Regions from separate parts of the Cellulosimicrobium sp. NPDC057862 genome, predicted to be linked through region 1. Evidence: riboswitches for the same ligand, from Rfam matches in the RefSeq annotation. Region 1 holds a riboswitch; each other region holds the start of a gene.

Region 1 (3,464 bases):
ACGGTCGAAGTCCTCGCCCGCGTCCAGGTCCAGGTACTCGTGCGTGGGCCGCGCGAAGCAGTTGTGGCTCACGACCCCCGCCGCGACGAAGTCGCGCGTGCCGGTCGTGATGTCGACGAGGTCGGTCTCCTCTCCCGGACCGTCGAGGGCCTCGAGGGAGTCCACGCGCAGCGCGTCGCCGCCGGTCACGTCGCGCCCCTCGAGCGCGACCGCGCCGTCCGCGAGCGCCGCGGCGCCCGGGCCGACGAGCACGTCGCCGAGGGCGAGGTGGGCGCGGCGGCCCCCGCCGCCGACGACGTGGCGCCAGCCGCGTTCCGTGAGGAACCGGTGGTCGCCGCTCGCGACGAGCCGTGTGCCGTCGGCGAGCGTCACGCGGTAGGCGCGCTTGCGGGTGGTCCAGCGGTCGAGCACACGCGTACGCACGTACCGCCGGTAGGCGCCGTGCGGCGCGGTCCCCATGATCTCGTCGCCGACGCGCAGCTCGCCGATCGGGCGCTGGGTGCCGTCAGCCAGGAGCACCGGCGTGGTGGGAGCCAGGCAGTAGGAGCACGCGTGGCTGCACCCCCGGTACGGGTTGACCGTCCAGCGGAACGGCATGCGCGACATGGCCGGCACCTTGGACAACGCGCTCTTGGCGGTCACCTCGTGGAAGGTGATGCCGGCGAACTCCGGCGTGCGCACGCTGCGCACGAGGCCGACGCGCTCCAACCCCGGGAGCGCTCCGTCGTCCGCGCCGATCGCCTGTCCGTCCCACCGCACGAGAGCATTCGAACAGGTGTTCGATTGCGTGTCAAGGTCGCTCGGACGTGGCGCGTTCCCCGCGAGGTCCACCGCCTCACACGGGGCCGCACCGGCCTGTCCGCTACCCGCTCCGTGCTGTCACGGCGCCGTCACGGCGCGTCCTCCGCAGCCCACGCCATGAGCAGGCCCAGGTTCGCGAGCGGGACGTGGTGGCCGATCCGCGGGTGGTCGAGCGTCACGCCCACGACGCCGGCCGCGCCGAACGACGCGACGTAGTCGATCGCGTCCGGCACCGGCACCGCGAGCAGCGGTACCGCTGCGCCCTCGCCGACGACGCCCAGCGCGACCGCGGCCTCCCGCGCCCGGTCGGCGCTGCTGTAGAGGCAGACCATCGGCCCCTGTGCCGCGCCCACGGCGTACGGACGGGGCCGGTCCTCGGGTCCCCGCGCGATGAAGAACCAGGTGTCGAGCCGCGTCGTCTGCCGCCACAGCGCGATCTGCGCCGTCGTGTCTCCGGCGGGCGCGGACCGGACCGCCTCGTCGAGACGGTCCAGCTCCGCGACCGCGGCGGGGTCGTTGTCCCTCGTCATGCCGCCACGCTCTCACGCCCTGCCACGCCGTCCCGCGGGCTGAGACGCCGGGATTGTCGAGAGCGCACGAAGGCCCTAGGGTCGGGCCCGAACGCCCCCGGGGAGCGCACGAGCGCTGAGAGTGCAGGCCGGACACCCGTCCCCCCTGCAGACCCGTGGAACCTGATCTGGTTCGTACCAGCGAAGGGAGCAGGGCCGACGTCACCGTCCCCTGCGCGCTCGTGCCCGCGCGCCCCGCGCCCGGCCGTGCGCGCGGGCCGAGGCGGTGACGCGCCGTCGTGCACCCCTCGCCCCGGGGGCCCGACGGAGGGAACCGCATGGCCGAGCCCCGCACCACCCCGCAGCAGACGACCCCGGGCGCCGCCCCTGGCGCTGTCGTCGGGACGACCGACGACCCGACCACCGGGACCGCAGGCCACGTGCTCCCCGCGACGCCCCCGCCTGCCGCGCGCCGGCGGGGCCTGACCCTGCACGAGACGGTGCTGATCGCCGTGCTCGGCGTCGTCTTCGGGTTCGTGTACTGGGCGTTCGTGCAGCTCTGGGCCCCCTTGCAGCTCGCGATGGGCCCGCTCGCGGACCTCGCCGCGAACGTCCTCGCGGGCGCGTGGATCGTCGTCGGCCCGCTGGCCACGTACGTCGTGCGCAAGCCGGGGGTCGGCATCCTGGCCGAGACCCTCGCCGCGCTCGTCGAGGTCGTCTTCCTCGCCTCCCCCGCAGGGCCGCTCCTGCTCGTCGTGGGCCTGGTCCAGGGCCTCGGCGCCGAGCTGCCGTTCGCGCTCACGCGCTACCGCCGGTTCGGCTGGTGGGTGTTCGTCGCGTCCGGCGTGAGCGCCGCGCTCGTCACGTTCGCGTTCAACGCCGTGCGCTTCGGCTGGCTCGGGCAGGACTACGCGATGCTCCGGCTGGGTGTCCAGGTCGTGTCGTGCGTCGTCCTGTGCGGCCTCGCAGCCCGCCTCCTGGGCGACGCGCTCGCGCGCACCGGCGCCCTCGACGCCTTCGCGATCGGCGCGGCCCGCCGTGGCTGAGCGCGCCGCCCCCGACACACCCGAGGCCGCCCCTCGGGACCCCGCCACGGCCGACGCCGTCACAGCCGACGCCGTGACCGTGCGCCTCGGGCACCACGGCGCCCGGGTGCTCGACGCCGTCGACGTCACGGTCCCGGCCGGGACGAGCCTCCTCGTCCTCGGCCCGTCCGGCTGCGGGAAGTCGACCCTCCTGCGTGCGCTCGTCGGCGTCGTCCCGCACACGCTCCCGGGCACCGTCGCGGGCGGGCTGCGCGTCGCCGGGCTCGACCCGCGCGAGGTGCCGCCGCCCGCGCTCGCCGCCCGCGTGGGCCTGGTCCAGCAGCGGCCCGGCGACCAGCTCTGCCTGGCGCACGTGGACGAGGAGCTGCGGTTCGCGCTCGAGAACCGCGGCGCCGACCCCCGCACCATGGACGACCGTGCGACCGCCGCGCTCGCCGCCGTCGGCGCCGCGCACCTGCGCGACCGCCCGACCCACGCCCTGTCGGGCGGTGAGGCGCAGCGCGTCGCGGTCGCCGCCGCGCTCGTCGCCGACCCGGAGCTCGTCGTCCTCGACGAGCCCACCGCGCTCCTGGACCCCGCTGCCGCGCACGACGTCGGGGCGCTCGTCGCCGGCCTCGCCCGGACACCCGGGCCCGACGGCGAGGCGTCGCCCGCCAGGCTCCCCCACCGCTCCGTCGTGCTCGTCGAGCATCGCCTGGACGACCTGGGCGCGCTGCCCGGCGCCACCCTGGTGCTGGGCCGCGAGGGCCGGGTCGTCGCGCACGGCCCCACGCACCGCGTCCTGCGCGAGCACGCACGCGACCTCGCCGACCTGGGGTGCTGGCTGCCGCTCGCCGTCCGCCTGGAGCAGGCGGGTGCCCCGGGGCCGCTCGGCTCCCCGGCGACCGACGGGTGGCTGGTCGATCTCGCACGGACGTCGTCCGCACCCCCGACGAGCTCGGGCCGGGACCCGGCCGGGCTTGCGCCGGGCTCGGAGCGTCCGGTCGCGCTCCGGGCGCGCGGGCTCGCCGTCCACCGGGGCGGCCTCACCGCGGGGCGCGCCCGCCGGACCGGGCACCCCGTCGTGCGCGACGTCGACCTCGACGTCCGCGTGGGCGAGGTGCTCGCC
Region 2 (3,464 bases), on a different contig from region 1:
GCCTCCCGCCGCACCGGGGCACGACACGCGGTGCTGACCAGGTACCCGTCGGGTGCGCCTCGACCCCCGGGGTCCGCGACTCAGGCGGCGAGGAGCAGGACGTCGGCGGCGCGCGCGGTCGGGCGCGCCGCGAGCGTCGTGGTCGCGATCATGGTCCGCGCGACCGGGAGGTCGCGCACGGGCTCCCCGGCGGGTGCGGGGTGGCGCGGCGCGGAGAGCGCGCCGCGCTCCCGCACGGACGAGAGCACGCGCACCGGGGCGACGGGGCGCAGCTCCTCCCCCGTGCGGGCCACGAGGTCCACGAGGCGCAGGCCGAGGGCGCCGCAGACGGCGGCCAGCACCTCGGACGACGCCTCCTTGCGGCCGCGCTCCACCTCGGACAGGTAGGCGGTGGAGACGCGCGCGGAGGCCGCGACGTCGACGAGGGTGCGACCCTGCGCGAGCCGCGCCCGCCGGAGGATCCCGCCGATGACGTGGCGCAGCAGCGGCTCCGGCCGCCCGCCCTCCCGGGACCGGGGGCTCGCCGTCGCTCTGCTCGGCACTGCGATCGGCGCCGGGCCCGGCGCCGCGCTCGTCGCGTCCATGCGGTCACGCTACCCGCGCTCCCGCCCGGGTGCCGAGGCACCCGGGCGGGGATCTGCTGCTGGCGTAAGGCCCGACGTCGGGCGCTCACCGGCCCGGGAGGGGCGTCACCACCGCTCGAGCGACCACGCCATCTGCCAGAACCGGATCTCGTGCCGGCAGCTCAGCTCGAACGCGCGCTCCATGCGCGCGCGCTCCGCCTCCCCGGCGTCGGCGGCGAGCGCGTCGAGGCGTGCCCGGAGGTCGTCCAGGACGCCCTCGGTGCGCTCGGCGGCGTAGAACTCCCACCAGCCCGCGAGCGGGTGGTCGTCCCCGATCGCGCCGGGCGTCGTCTCCCGCTCGGCGAGCCAGAACCGCCGCGCCGACCAGATGTAGGTCCACGGGCACGGCAGGAGCGCGGCGAGCAGCACGCCGAGCGAGTCGCGGCCCGCGGCGAGCATGTGGTCGACGTACGCCTGCGCGCTCGGGGCGAGGCGGTTCGTCTGCGCCTCCTCGTACGTCACGCCGAGGAAGTCGCACATCGCGTGGTGGGCGTGCGACTCGTCGTCGAGCAGGAACCCGGCCTTCTCGTGGAAGTACGCGGCCCACTCGCGGTCGGGAGCGAGCGCCATGCCGAGCCCGTAGCTGCGCAGGTAGGCCGTGAGGTACTGGTGGTCCTGGCCCACGTAGTGCCGTACCGCGGCCGGCTCGACCGACCCGTCGCGCAGCCCGGCGAGGAACGGGTGGTCGTAGAACTCGTCGAAGAGGTGCGCGTACCGCCGGGCGAGGTCGACCGTGAAGCCGATCTCCCCCCTCCGGACGAGCGCGGTCGGGTCGTCCGTGCGGACGGGGTTCACAGTGATGGCAGCAGGCGTCGTCATGCCCACGTTCCTCCGCTCGTGCTAGCGAGATCAGGTTCGACGGGTCCGGGCGGCCGTACCGCTCGTCTCAGTCCCTCGGCCCGGTCGCCCGGGCGGGACGCCCCGCGTGGTTCGTCGCGACCCTAGCAAGGAAGCACCGCCCGTGTCGGGAGCATCCGGCGACGTGTGGGAATATAGTTGTAGCGACAACAAGTTGGAGCAGACATGACCACGAGCACCCCGGGCGCGCCGACCGACCGCCTCCTGTCCCCGTCCACGAGCATGGACGCCGTCACGCTGCGCGTCGGCGACCTCGAGCAGATGACGTCCTACTACACGGGCGCGTTCGCGCTCGCGCCCCTCGAGGAGCGCTCGCGCGGCACCGAGGTGCACCGCGTCCTCGGCCGCGGCACGACGCCCATGCTGCGCCTGGTGCACACGCCCGGCCTGCCCGCCGTCGACCGGCGCCAGGCCGGCCTGTTCCACACCGCGTTCCTGTTCGACGACGCGTCGAGCCTCGCCGCGACCGTCTACCGCGCCGCGCAGGACCGCCGGGGATCGTTCGTCGGGTCGAGCGACCACCTCGTCAGCGAGGCGTTCTACTTCACCGACCCCGAGGGCAACGGCGTCGAGCTGTACACCGACCGCCCGCGCGAGACCTGGGTGCGCGAGCGGGGCCAGATCGTCATGGCGACCGAGTTCCTGGACCCGAACGCCTACCTGCGCACGCACCTCGACCAGGAGACGTTCGACGCCGGGCCCTCGCTCGCCGGGCGCGTGGGGCACGTCCACCTCCAGGTCGGCGACATCGCGACCGCGCACGACTTCTACGTCGACGCCGTCGGGTTCGAGGCCACCGTCACCGAGTACAGCGGCGCCCTGTTCGCGTCCGCGGGCGGGTACCACCACCACGTCGCGATGAACGTCTGGAACAGCGCGGGCGCCGGCCCGCGCGCCGCGAGCCTCGGGCTCGGCGACGTGGCGATCACCGTCCCCGGCCGCGACGACCTCGACGCGCTCGTCGCCCGCCTGCGCGCCCGCGGGCTGCAGCACGCCGACGACGGTCGCTCCGTCGTCGTGCACGACCCGTGGGGCACGCGCGTCACGCTCGCCGTGCCCGGCACGACGACCGACGAGCTGCTCGCGCGATGAGCGCACCGGCCACGCTCGTCGCGGTCCGGTCCGACGCGGGGCTGACGAACCCGCCCGCGTCGGGCGCCGTCGTCGTCCTGCTGCACGGGTTCGGCTCGCACGAGCACGACCTCGCGGGCCTCGGCCCGCACCTCGGTGCGCCCTGGGTCTCGCTGCGCGCCCCGCTCGCGCTCCCGCACGGCGGGTTCGCCTGGTTCCCGATCGACACGCCCGGCGACCCCGACCCGGAGCCGGTGGCGCGCGCGACCGCGGCGGTCTGGGCGTGGGTCGACGCCAAGCTCGGTCCCGAGCGGCAGGTCGTCCCCGTCGGGTTCTCCCAGGGCGGGCTCGTGGCGACGCAGCTCCTGCGCACGCGCCCCGAGCGCGTGGCGGCGACCGTCGTCCTCGGCGGGTTCGTCCAGGCCGCGGAGCAGCCCGCCGACGCCGCGCTCGCCGCCTCCCGCCCGCCCGTCTTCTGGGGCCGCGGCGCCGACGACCGCGTCATCGCGCCGCACGCGATCGACCGCACGGCCGCGTGGCTGCCAGGCCGCTCGACGCTCGTCGAGCGCGTCTACCCCGGCCTCGCGCACGGCATCGACGCGCGCGAGCTCGCCGACGTCCGGGCCTTCCTCGACGACTCCGTGGGTCGCACAAAGGACTGAGACCGGTCCGCGCGGCCCGGACGGCGGCGCTGAGGCAGCGCTGAGCGCACGCGCCCCGGGGCGCGCGCTCGGCGTCGGGCGCGCACGATGGGAGCACCCCTGCCCAGCGCACCGAGGAGCCAGGCCGATGTTCCGCAGCCTCTTCCCGATCCTCACCGTCGCCGACCTCGACCGGTCGCTCGGCTTCTACCGCGACCTGCTGCGCGGGACGGTCGAGTACGCGTTCCCCGCGGACGGCCCGCCGGTGTAC
Region 3 (3,464 bases), on a different contig from region 1:
CGCCTCGAGCGTCGCGGACTCGAGCGCGACCTCGGCGGCACTCTCCGGTGCGCGGCCGTCGACGACGCGCGGCCCGGGGTCGCGCGGGTCGTAGCCGACCGCCATGCTCGGAGCCTGCGTGCTCAGCACCGCGGTGCCGTCGGCGCCCACGAGGACGGCAGGACCGCTCACCTCGGCGAGCGCGAGGTCGACGTCGTCGCGCGCGTCGAGCGTCTCGGCCAGGTCTGCCGGGACGAGGCTGCGGGCCCCACCGAGCTGAGCGGACGACGACTCGAGCGCGGACCCCGCGGCGGTCGCACCGCGCACGTACGCGTCGGCCTGGATCGACGACGCGACGATGCCGTCGAACGTCGACGCGAGCATCGCGCGCAGCGCGAACGTGCCGGTGACGAACGCGACGCCGATCGTCACCGCGAGCACCGACAGGACGAGCTGGGCGCCGTGCGCGCGCACGCCGCGCAGCGCGATCCGGCCCATCATCGGACGGCCGCCGGTGCGTGCGCAGGTTCGGCGGCGTGCGCGCCCGCGGGCGCCACCGGCGTGAGGGCGCCGAGCGTGTCGAGGACGGCCTGCGTCGTCGGGTCGCGCAGCTCGGTGACGAGGCGACCGTCGGCGAGGAACAGGACGCGGTGCGCGTACGACGCCGCCGTGGGGTCGTGCGTGACCATCGCGACCGACTGGCCGAGGTCGTCCACCGAGGCGCGCAGGAAGCCGAGCACCTCCGCGGCGGCGCGCGAGTCGAGGTTGCCCGTCGGCTCGTCCGCGAACACGACCGCCGGCCGGGACACGAGCGCCCGCGCGCACGCCACGCGTTGCTGCTGCCCGCCCGAGAGCTCCGCCGGGCGGTGCCCGAGCCGCGGGCGCAGCCCCACGGCGTCGACCACGCGGTCGAACCACTCGCGGTCCACCGGCCGGCGCGCGATGGCCAGCGGGAGCACGATGTTCTCCTCCGCGGTGAGCGTCGGGACGAGGTTGAACGACTGGAAGACGAACCCGATGCGTGTGCGTCGGAGCCGCGTCAGGCGCCGCTCGCTCATCGCCGACACCGTCTCGCCGTCCACGACGACGGTGCCCGCCGTGGGGGAGTCGAGTCCGGCGAGGCAGTGCATGAGGGTCGACTTTCCCGACCCGGACGGGCCCATGATCGCGGTCAGCCGCCCCCGCTCGAGGTCGACGTCGACGCCGTCGAGCGCGCGGACCGTCGCCTCGCCGCGCCCGTAGGTCTTCTCGAGGCCCCGTGCGGTCGCGATCACGGGATGCTCCGGCGTGGTTCCGGAGACTCCTGCGGCTCCCGTGGCGTGCTCCGCGGACGCGGCGACGGTCGTCGTCGTACGCGTCGTCCCAGGTCTGCTGCTCATCGGTCCTTCACCCTCCTGCGTCGTCGGCCGGGGACCCCGGTCCGGTCGTCACGACCCTCCCGCGGGCGCGCGCCCGCGGGCATCGGGGACCGGCCCGGACCCTTCCCTGGTCGCCGCCGGGCCGCTCTCAGGGTTCTCTCAGGGGGATTCCCGAGGGGCGGCCCGGTGTAGGCTCGACGTGAACGACAGGGGAGCTCCTGGAGGAGCTGAGAGTGCGGACCACCGCAGACCCTCGAACCTGATCCGGTTAGCACCGGTGGAGGAAGTCGGGATCTCGATCACCTGCTCGTGCGGTCGCCCGCGCTCGCCGGAGCACGGGTCGCACGGGTCGGTGGACCCCTCCTGAACGTCCTGGGAGGACACATGCAGCGCACGACCGCCCGCACCCGCCGGGCCCGGTCCCTCGCCACCGGCGCGGGGACGACCCTTGCCCTCCTCGCGCTCGCCGCGTGCAGCGGCGGCGACGACGGCGCGGGAGGCGACGACGCGTCGTCGGGCACGGGTGGGACCGTCACCCTCGTGACCCACGACTCCTTCGCCGTGAGCGACGAGGTGCTCGCCGCGTTCGAGGAGGAGAGCGGGCTCACCGTCGAGCAGGTCGCGCCCGGCGACGGCGGCGCGCTCGTCAACCAGCTCATCCTCACGAAGGACTCACCGCTCGGCGACGTCGTGTTCGGGATCGACAACACGTTCGCGTCGCGCGCGATCGACGAGGGCGTGCTCGACCCGTACACGCCGGACGGCCTCTCCGACTCCGCGGCGCAGTACGCGGTGGGCGACGGAGGTGAGCTCACTCCGGTCGACCTCGGCGACGTGTGCGTCAACGTCGACCACACGTGGTTCGCCGACGCGGGGATCCCCGAGCCCGTGACGCTCGAGGACCTCGCGAAGCCCGAGTACGAGGACCTGCTCGTCGTGACGAACCCTGCGACGTCGTCGCCCGGGCTCGCATTCCTCCTCGCGACCGTCGGCGCGTTCGGCGAGGACGGGTGGGAGGACTACTGGGCCGACCTCCGCGCCAACGGCGTCAAGGTCGTGGACGGGTGGTCGGACGCGTACTACGTCGACTTCTCCGGCTCCGAGGGCGCCGGGCCGCGCCCGCTCGTGCTGTCGTACTCGACGTCGCCCGCGTTCACGCTCACCGAGGACGGCTCCGCGTCCACGACCGGCGCGCTGCTCGACACGTGCTTCCGCCAGGTCGAGTACGCGGGCGTGCTCGCGAACGCGAAGAACCCCGAGGGCGCGCAGCAGCTCGTCGACTTCCTCGTGAGCGAGGCGTTCCAGTCGGACGTGCCCGGCCAGATGTACATGTACCCCGCCGACGACGCCGTCGCGCTGCCCGACGGCTGGGCCGAGTTCGCGCCGCTCGCCGACGAGCCCTTCGAGGTCGCGCCCGCCGACGTCTCGGCGCACCGCGACGAGTGGATCAAGGCATGGACGGCGACGGTCGTCGACTGACGCCCGGTCCACGAGCGACCACGGCTCTACCTCGCGAGGTAGAGCTGTGGTCGCGCGAGGTAGAGCCGTGGTGAGGGGCCGGGCGGTCCGGCGGGGTGGCGTCGGGCGCGCGGTGCTGTGGGGTCTGGCGGCGGCGGTGCCGCTGGTGTTTCTCGGGGTGTTCTTCGCGTGGCCGGTCCTCACGCTCGTGGCGCGCGGGTTCGTCGGGGACGACGGCGGCCTCGACCTGTCGGGGTTCGCGGAGGTGTTCTCCCAGCCGCGGACGTGGCGCATCCTCGGGCTGACGCTGTGGCAGGCGGTGCTCGGCACGGTGTTCTCCGTGCTGCTCGGCGTGCCCGGCGCGTACGTGCTGTACCGGTGCCGGTTCCCGGGGCGACGGGTCGTGCGCGCGCTCGTCACCGTGCCGTTCGTGCTCCCGACCGTCGTCGTCGGCGTCGCGTTCCGGTCGCTGCTCGTGCAGGGCGGCCCGCTCGGGTTCCTGGGGCTCGACGAGACGTTCGCGGCGATCGTCGTCGCGCTCGTGTTCTTCAACTACTCCGTGGTGGTGCGCACGGTCGGCGGGCTGTGGGAGCACCTCGACCCGCGCGCCGAGCAGGCCGCCCGGGCGCTCGGCGCGACGCCGTGGCGCGCGTTCCGCACCGTGACGCT
Region 4 (3,464 bases), on a different contig from region 1:
CGCGCGGCATCGGCCGTGCGATCGCCGTCGGTCTCGCCGCGGCCGGTCTCGACGTCGCGCTCCTCGCGCGCGACGCCGGCCGGCTCGCGGGCGTGGCGGACGAGATCGCGGCGCTCGACGGGAGCAATTCCGGGCGTGCGGTCGTCGTGACCGCGGACGTCACCGACGCCGAGGCCGTCGCGGCCGCCGTCGCCGAGGCGGAGTCCGCGCTCGGGGGCGTCGACCTCCTCGTCAACAACGCGGGTCGGGTCGACGCCGAGGTGCCGCTCTGGGAGGCCGACCCCGACGAGTGGTGGGCGATCGTCGAGACCAACGTGCGCGGCCCGTTCCTCCTCGCACGCGCCGTGGTGCCGGGGATGCTCGCGCGCGGCGGGGGCCGCGTCGTCGACCTCAACAGCGGCGCGGGCTCGCACGACATGGACGGTGCGAGCGCGTACAACGCGAGCAAGACGGCGCTCCTGCGGCTGGGAGCGAACCTCCACCGGTCCGGCCACGCGCGCGGGCTGCGCACGTTCGAGGTGTCCCCGGGTGTGGTGCAGACCGACATGACTGCGTCGATGGCCATGCACGAGGGCCGCACCGAGTGGACCCCGGTCGAGCGCACGGTCGAGATGGTCGTCGCGATCGCCCGGGGCGAGCTCGACGCGTTCTCGGGCGCGTTCGTCCGCGTGACCCACGACACGCCGGAGTCGCTGCGTGCCGCGGCGGACGAGGCCGCGGGCCGCGGGGACTCGCTGCCAGGGCCCGACGCGCGCCGGTTGCGCGTGACGCGCTGGGGCGCGGACGACCCGATGCCGGGAGAGCTCCCGGCTCGCTGACGTCGCGGCGACCGCCCTGTCGCCACCCGCCGCGTCGCAGGACCGTAGCGCCGCCCGACCTGTCCGGTCGGGCGGCGCTCGTGCGTTCGGGGCGGTCGTCCGAGGGCCGCGGCCAGAAGAAGCGAGGGGGAGATCACCCGCTACCTAGTTGAAACTTCATCCACTCATCGGGGATGCTGTCCTGGACACCTGACCAGTACCGGGCGGACACCGACGTCGCGGCTCGACGACGCCCGGGAGCGACGTATGACGACGGCACGCCCTGTCCGGCAGTGGAACGGCCTCACCGTTCCCGAGGCCGGCACCTACGCCCTCGACGAGGCGCACAAGCGCATCGGGTTCACCGGGATGCACATGATGGTGTCGCCCGTCCGGGGAGAGTTCACCCGGGCGAGCGCGACGATCCTGGTGGGCGAGGACCCGATCGCGTCGGCCGTGTCGGCGAGCATCGAGACGGCGAGCCTCACGACCCACCACGAGGAGCGCGACGCGCACCTGCGCAGCCCCGACTTCCTCGACGTCGACGCCTACCCGACGATCGAGTTCCGCAGCACCTCGATCGACTGGCAGGGTGAGCAGCAGGACCAGATCCTCGCGTGGGCGCGGCTGCGGAACCGCTCGCCCGAGCGCGCCGAGCTCGCGCAGGAGCGCGTCCAGCCCCGGGCCGCACAGGCGGGGCGGTTCCTCGTCAACGGGCTGCTCACCGTCCGCGGCGTCACCCACCGGACCGTGCTGTCGATGCAGTACGGGGGAGCGCGACGCGACCCGTACGGCCGGGACATCTTCGGCTTCCACGCCGCGGGCGAGATCGACCGCGAGAGCTTCGGCCTCGTCTGGAACGTGCTCCTCGAGACCGGCGGGTTCCTCGTGGGCAAGAAGATCGGCCTCGAGATCGCGGGCGAGGCGATCCACCAGGCCTGAGGCGTCCTCCGGGAGGGGTCGCGCACGCAGCCCGGTGCGGCGCGAGACCGAGCGCGGGTGTCCGGCACGCAGGACGTAGCATGGCGAGCGACACGGGGTGCCCCGACGAGGGCTGAGATGAGACCCGTCGAACCTGCTCTGGCTCGTACCAGCGAAGGGATGTCCGGCGATGACGCTCGCCCTGCCCCAGCACGACCCCGCACCCCGGCGCGACAGTGCCCCTCCGCCCGCGGCCGGCCGCACCCCCGGTCCCGACGTCGACCCCGACGTCCGGCCCTCGCGGCCGCGCGTGCTGTCGATCGCCGGGACCGACCCGACCGGGGGCGCGGGCATCCAGGCGGACCTCAAGTCCTTCGCCGCGCACGGCGCCTACGGCATGGCCGTCACGACGGCGCTCGTCGCGCAGAACACGCACGGCGTGCGGTCCGTGCACGTCCCGGGCCCCGCGTTCCTGCGTGAGCAGCTCGACGCGGTGTCCGACGACGTCGAGATCGACGCCGTGAAGATCGGCATGGTCGCCGACGAGGCGAACGCGCGCGAGATCGGGGCGTGGCTCGACGCGCTCGCCGCGGCCCGGTCCGACGGCGGGCTCCCGCGGCCCTGGGTCGTGCTCGACCCCGTCATGGTCGCCACGTCGGGGCACCGCCTGCTCGACCCGGGCGCGGAGCAGGCCGTGCGCGACCTCGCGGCACGGGCCGACGTCGTGACCCCCAACCTCCCCGAGCTCGCCGTCCTCGCGGGACGCGACGTCGCGACGACGTGGGACGACGCGCTGGCCCAGGCCGCTTCCTACGCGGCGGCGAGCGGCGCCGTCGTGCTGCTCAAGGGCGGCCACCTCACCGGTGCGACGTCACCGGACGCCCTCGTCGTGCCGGCCGGTCCGTCCCCGGACGACGCGCCGACCGTCACGACGTTCGACGCGGAGCGCGTGGACACGCCCCACACGCACGGCACCGGGTGCTCGCTCTCCGCCGCGCTCGCGGCCCTGCGCCCCCAGCGCCAGAGCTGGGAGGACGCGGCGCGCGAGGCCAAGGAGTGGCTCACCGGCGCGCTGCGCGGCGGGGCGGCGCTGCGCGTCGGGACGGGCCGGGGGCCGGTCGACCACCTGCACGCCTCGTCGCCGGTCGTGCCGCGCTGACCCACGGACCGGGCGCGAGCTGCGGTCACGTCGGTCAGGCGCGGGCCACGTCCTCCTCGGCCGTCGCGTAGACGCACTCGTAGCCCGGCGGGACCCAGCGCCACCGCGCGTCGACGTCACGGATCGCGACGCCGTCGGGGCGGTCGACCACGCACGCGTCCGCCTGCTGGCGCAGCCCGACCGTCACCCAGTACACGGCGAGCGCCGCGGCGAGCAGGACGGCGAGGACGGTCACGGCGCGGCGCAGGGCGGGGGACGGCCCGCCGTCGGACCCGTCCTCCTCGCCCGGCCGCGCGGGAACCCAGTCCCAGCTCACGCCGCGCCCGCGACCGTGCCGGGCGGGGTGCCCGCCGCGTCGCCGGGGACGAGGAGGACCTTGCCCGTGGTCGCGCGGCCCTCCAGCGCCCGGTGCGCGTCGGCGGCGCCGGCGAGCGGGAACGTGGCGCCCACGCGCACGTGCAGCGTGCCGCCCGCGACCGCGCCGAGCACCTCGGTCGCCCGCTCGACGAGCTCGGCGCGCGTCGCCGTGTGGTCGGCGAGCTTGGGCCGCGTGAGGAAGAGCGAACCGCCGGCGTTGAGCCGCTGCG

The links. Region 1 has a riboswitch for thiamine pyrophosphate ahead of ACFVN3_RS09935 (ECF transporter S component). Riboswitches for the same ligand answer to the same signal wherever they lie in the genome.
Region 2: linked by a shared signal. The riboswitch ahead of ACFVN3_RS20620 (TenA family protein) and the one ahead of ACFVN3_RS09935 (ECF transporter S component) in region 1 are both predicted to bind thiamine pyrophosphate.
Region 3: linked by a shared signal. The riboswitch ahead of ACFVN3_RS00345 (thiamine ABC transporter substrate binding subunit) and the one ahead of ACFVN3_RS09935 (ECF transporter S component) in region 1 are both predicted to bind thiamine pyrophosphate.
Region 4: linked by a shared signal. The riboswitch ahead of thiD (bifunctional hydroxymethylpyrimidine kinase/phosphomethylpyrimidine kinase) and the one ahead of ACFVN3_RS09935 (ECF transporter S component) in region 1 are both predicted to bind thiamine pyrophosphate.

Annotation. Positions count from the first base shown of each region.
Region 1 covers NZ_JBHVMH010000006.1:51,946-55,409, forward strand. The annotation lists gene ACFVN3_RS09925 (Rv2578c family radical SAM protein) at 1-831, opposite strand, end outside; gene ACFVN3_RS09930 (hypothetical protein) at 891-1,331, opposite strand; TPP riboswitch at 1,420-1,539, shown strand; gene ACFVN3_RS09935 (ECF transporter S component) at 1,649-2,356, shown strand; gene ACFVN3_RS09940 (ABC transporter ATP-binding protein) at 2,430-3,464, shown strand, end outside.
Region 2 covers NZ_JBHVMH010000034.1:4,055-7,518, forward strand. The annotation lists gene ACFVN3_RS20615 (helix-turn-helix domain-containing protein) at 81-584, opposite strand; gene ACFVN3_RS20620 (TenA family protein) at 690-1,442, opposite strand; TPP riboswitch at 1,433-1,557, opposite strand; gene ACFVN3_RS20625 (VOC family protein) at 1,647-2,573, shown strand; gene ACFVN3_RS20630 (alpha/beta hydrolase) at 2,570-3,214, shown strand; gene ACFVN3_RS20635 (VOC family protein) at 3,342-3,464, shown strand, end outside.
Region 3 covers NZ_JBHVMH010000001.1:83,835-87,298, reverse strand. The annotation lists gene ACFVN3_RS00355 (ABC transporter permease) at 1-477, opposite strand, end outside; gene ACFVN3_RS00350 (ABC transporter ATP-binding protein) at 477-1,358, opposite strand; TPP riboswitch at 1,536-1,640, shown strand; gene ACFVN3_RS00345 (thiamine ABC transporter substrate binding subunit) at 1,722-2,816, shown strand; gene ACFVN3_RS00340 (ABC transporter permease) at 2,884-3,464, shown strand, end outside.
Region 4 covers NZ_JBHVMH010000005.1:222,315-225,778, forward strand. The annotation lists gene ACFVN3_RS09585 (SDR family oxidoreductase) at 1-818, shown strand, start outside; gene ACFVN3_RS09590 (YceI family protein) at 1,065-1,739, shown strand; TPP riboswitch at 1,823-1,916, shown strand; gene thiD (bifunctional hydroxymethylpyrimidine kinase/phosphomethylpyrimidine kinase) at 1,909-2,877, shown strand; gene ACFVN3_RS09600 (hypothetical protein) at 2,912-3,193, opposite strand; gene ACFVN3_RS09605 (quinone oxidoreductase family protein) at 3,190-3,464, opposite strand, start outside.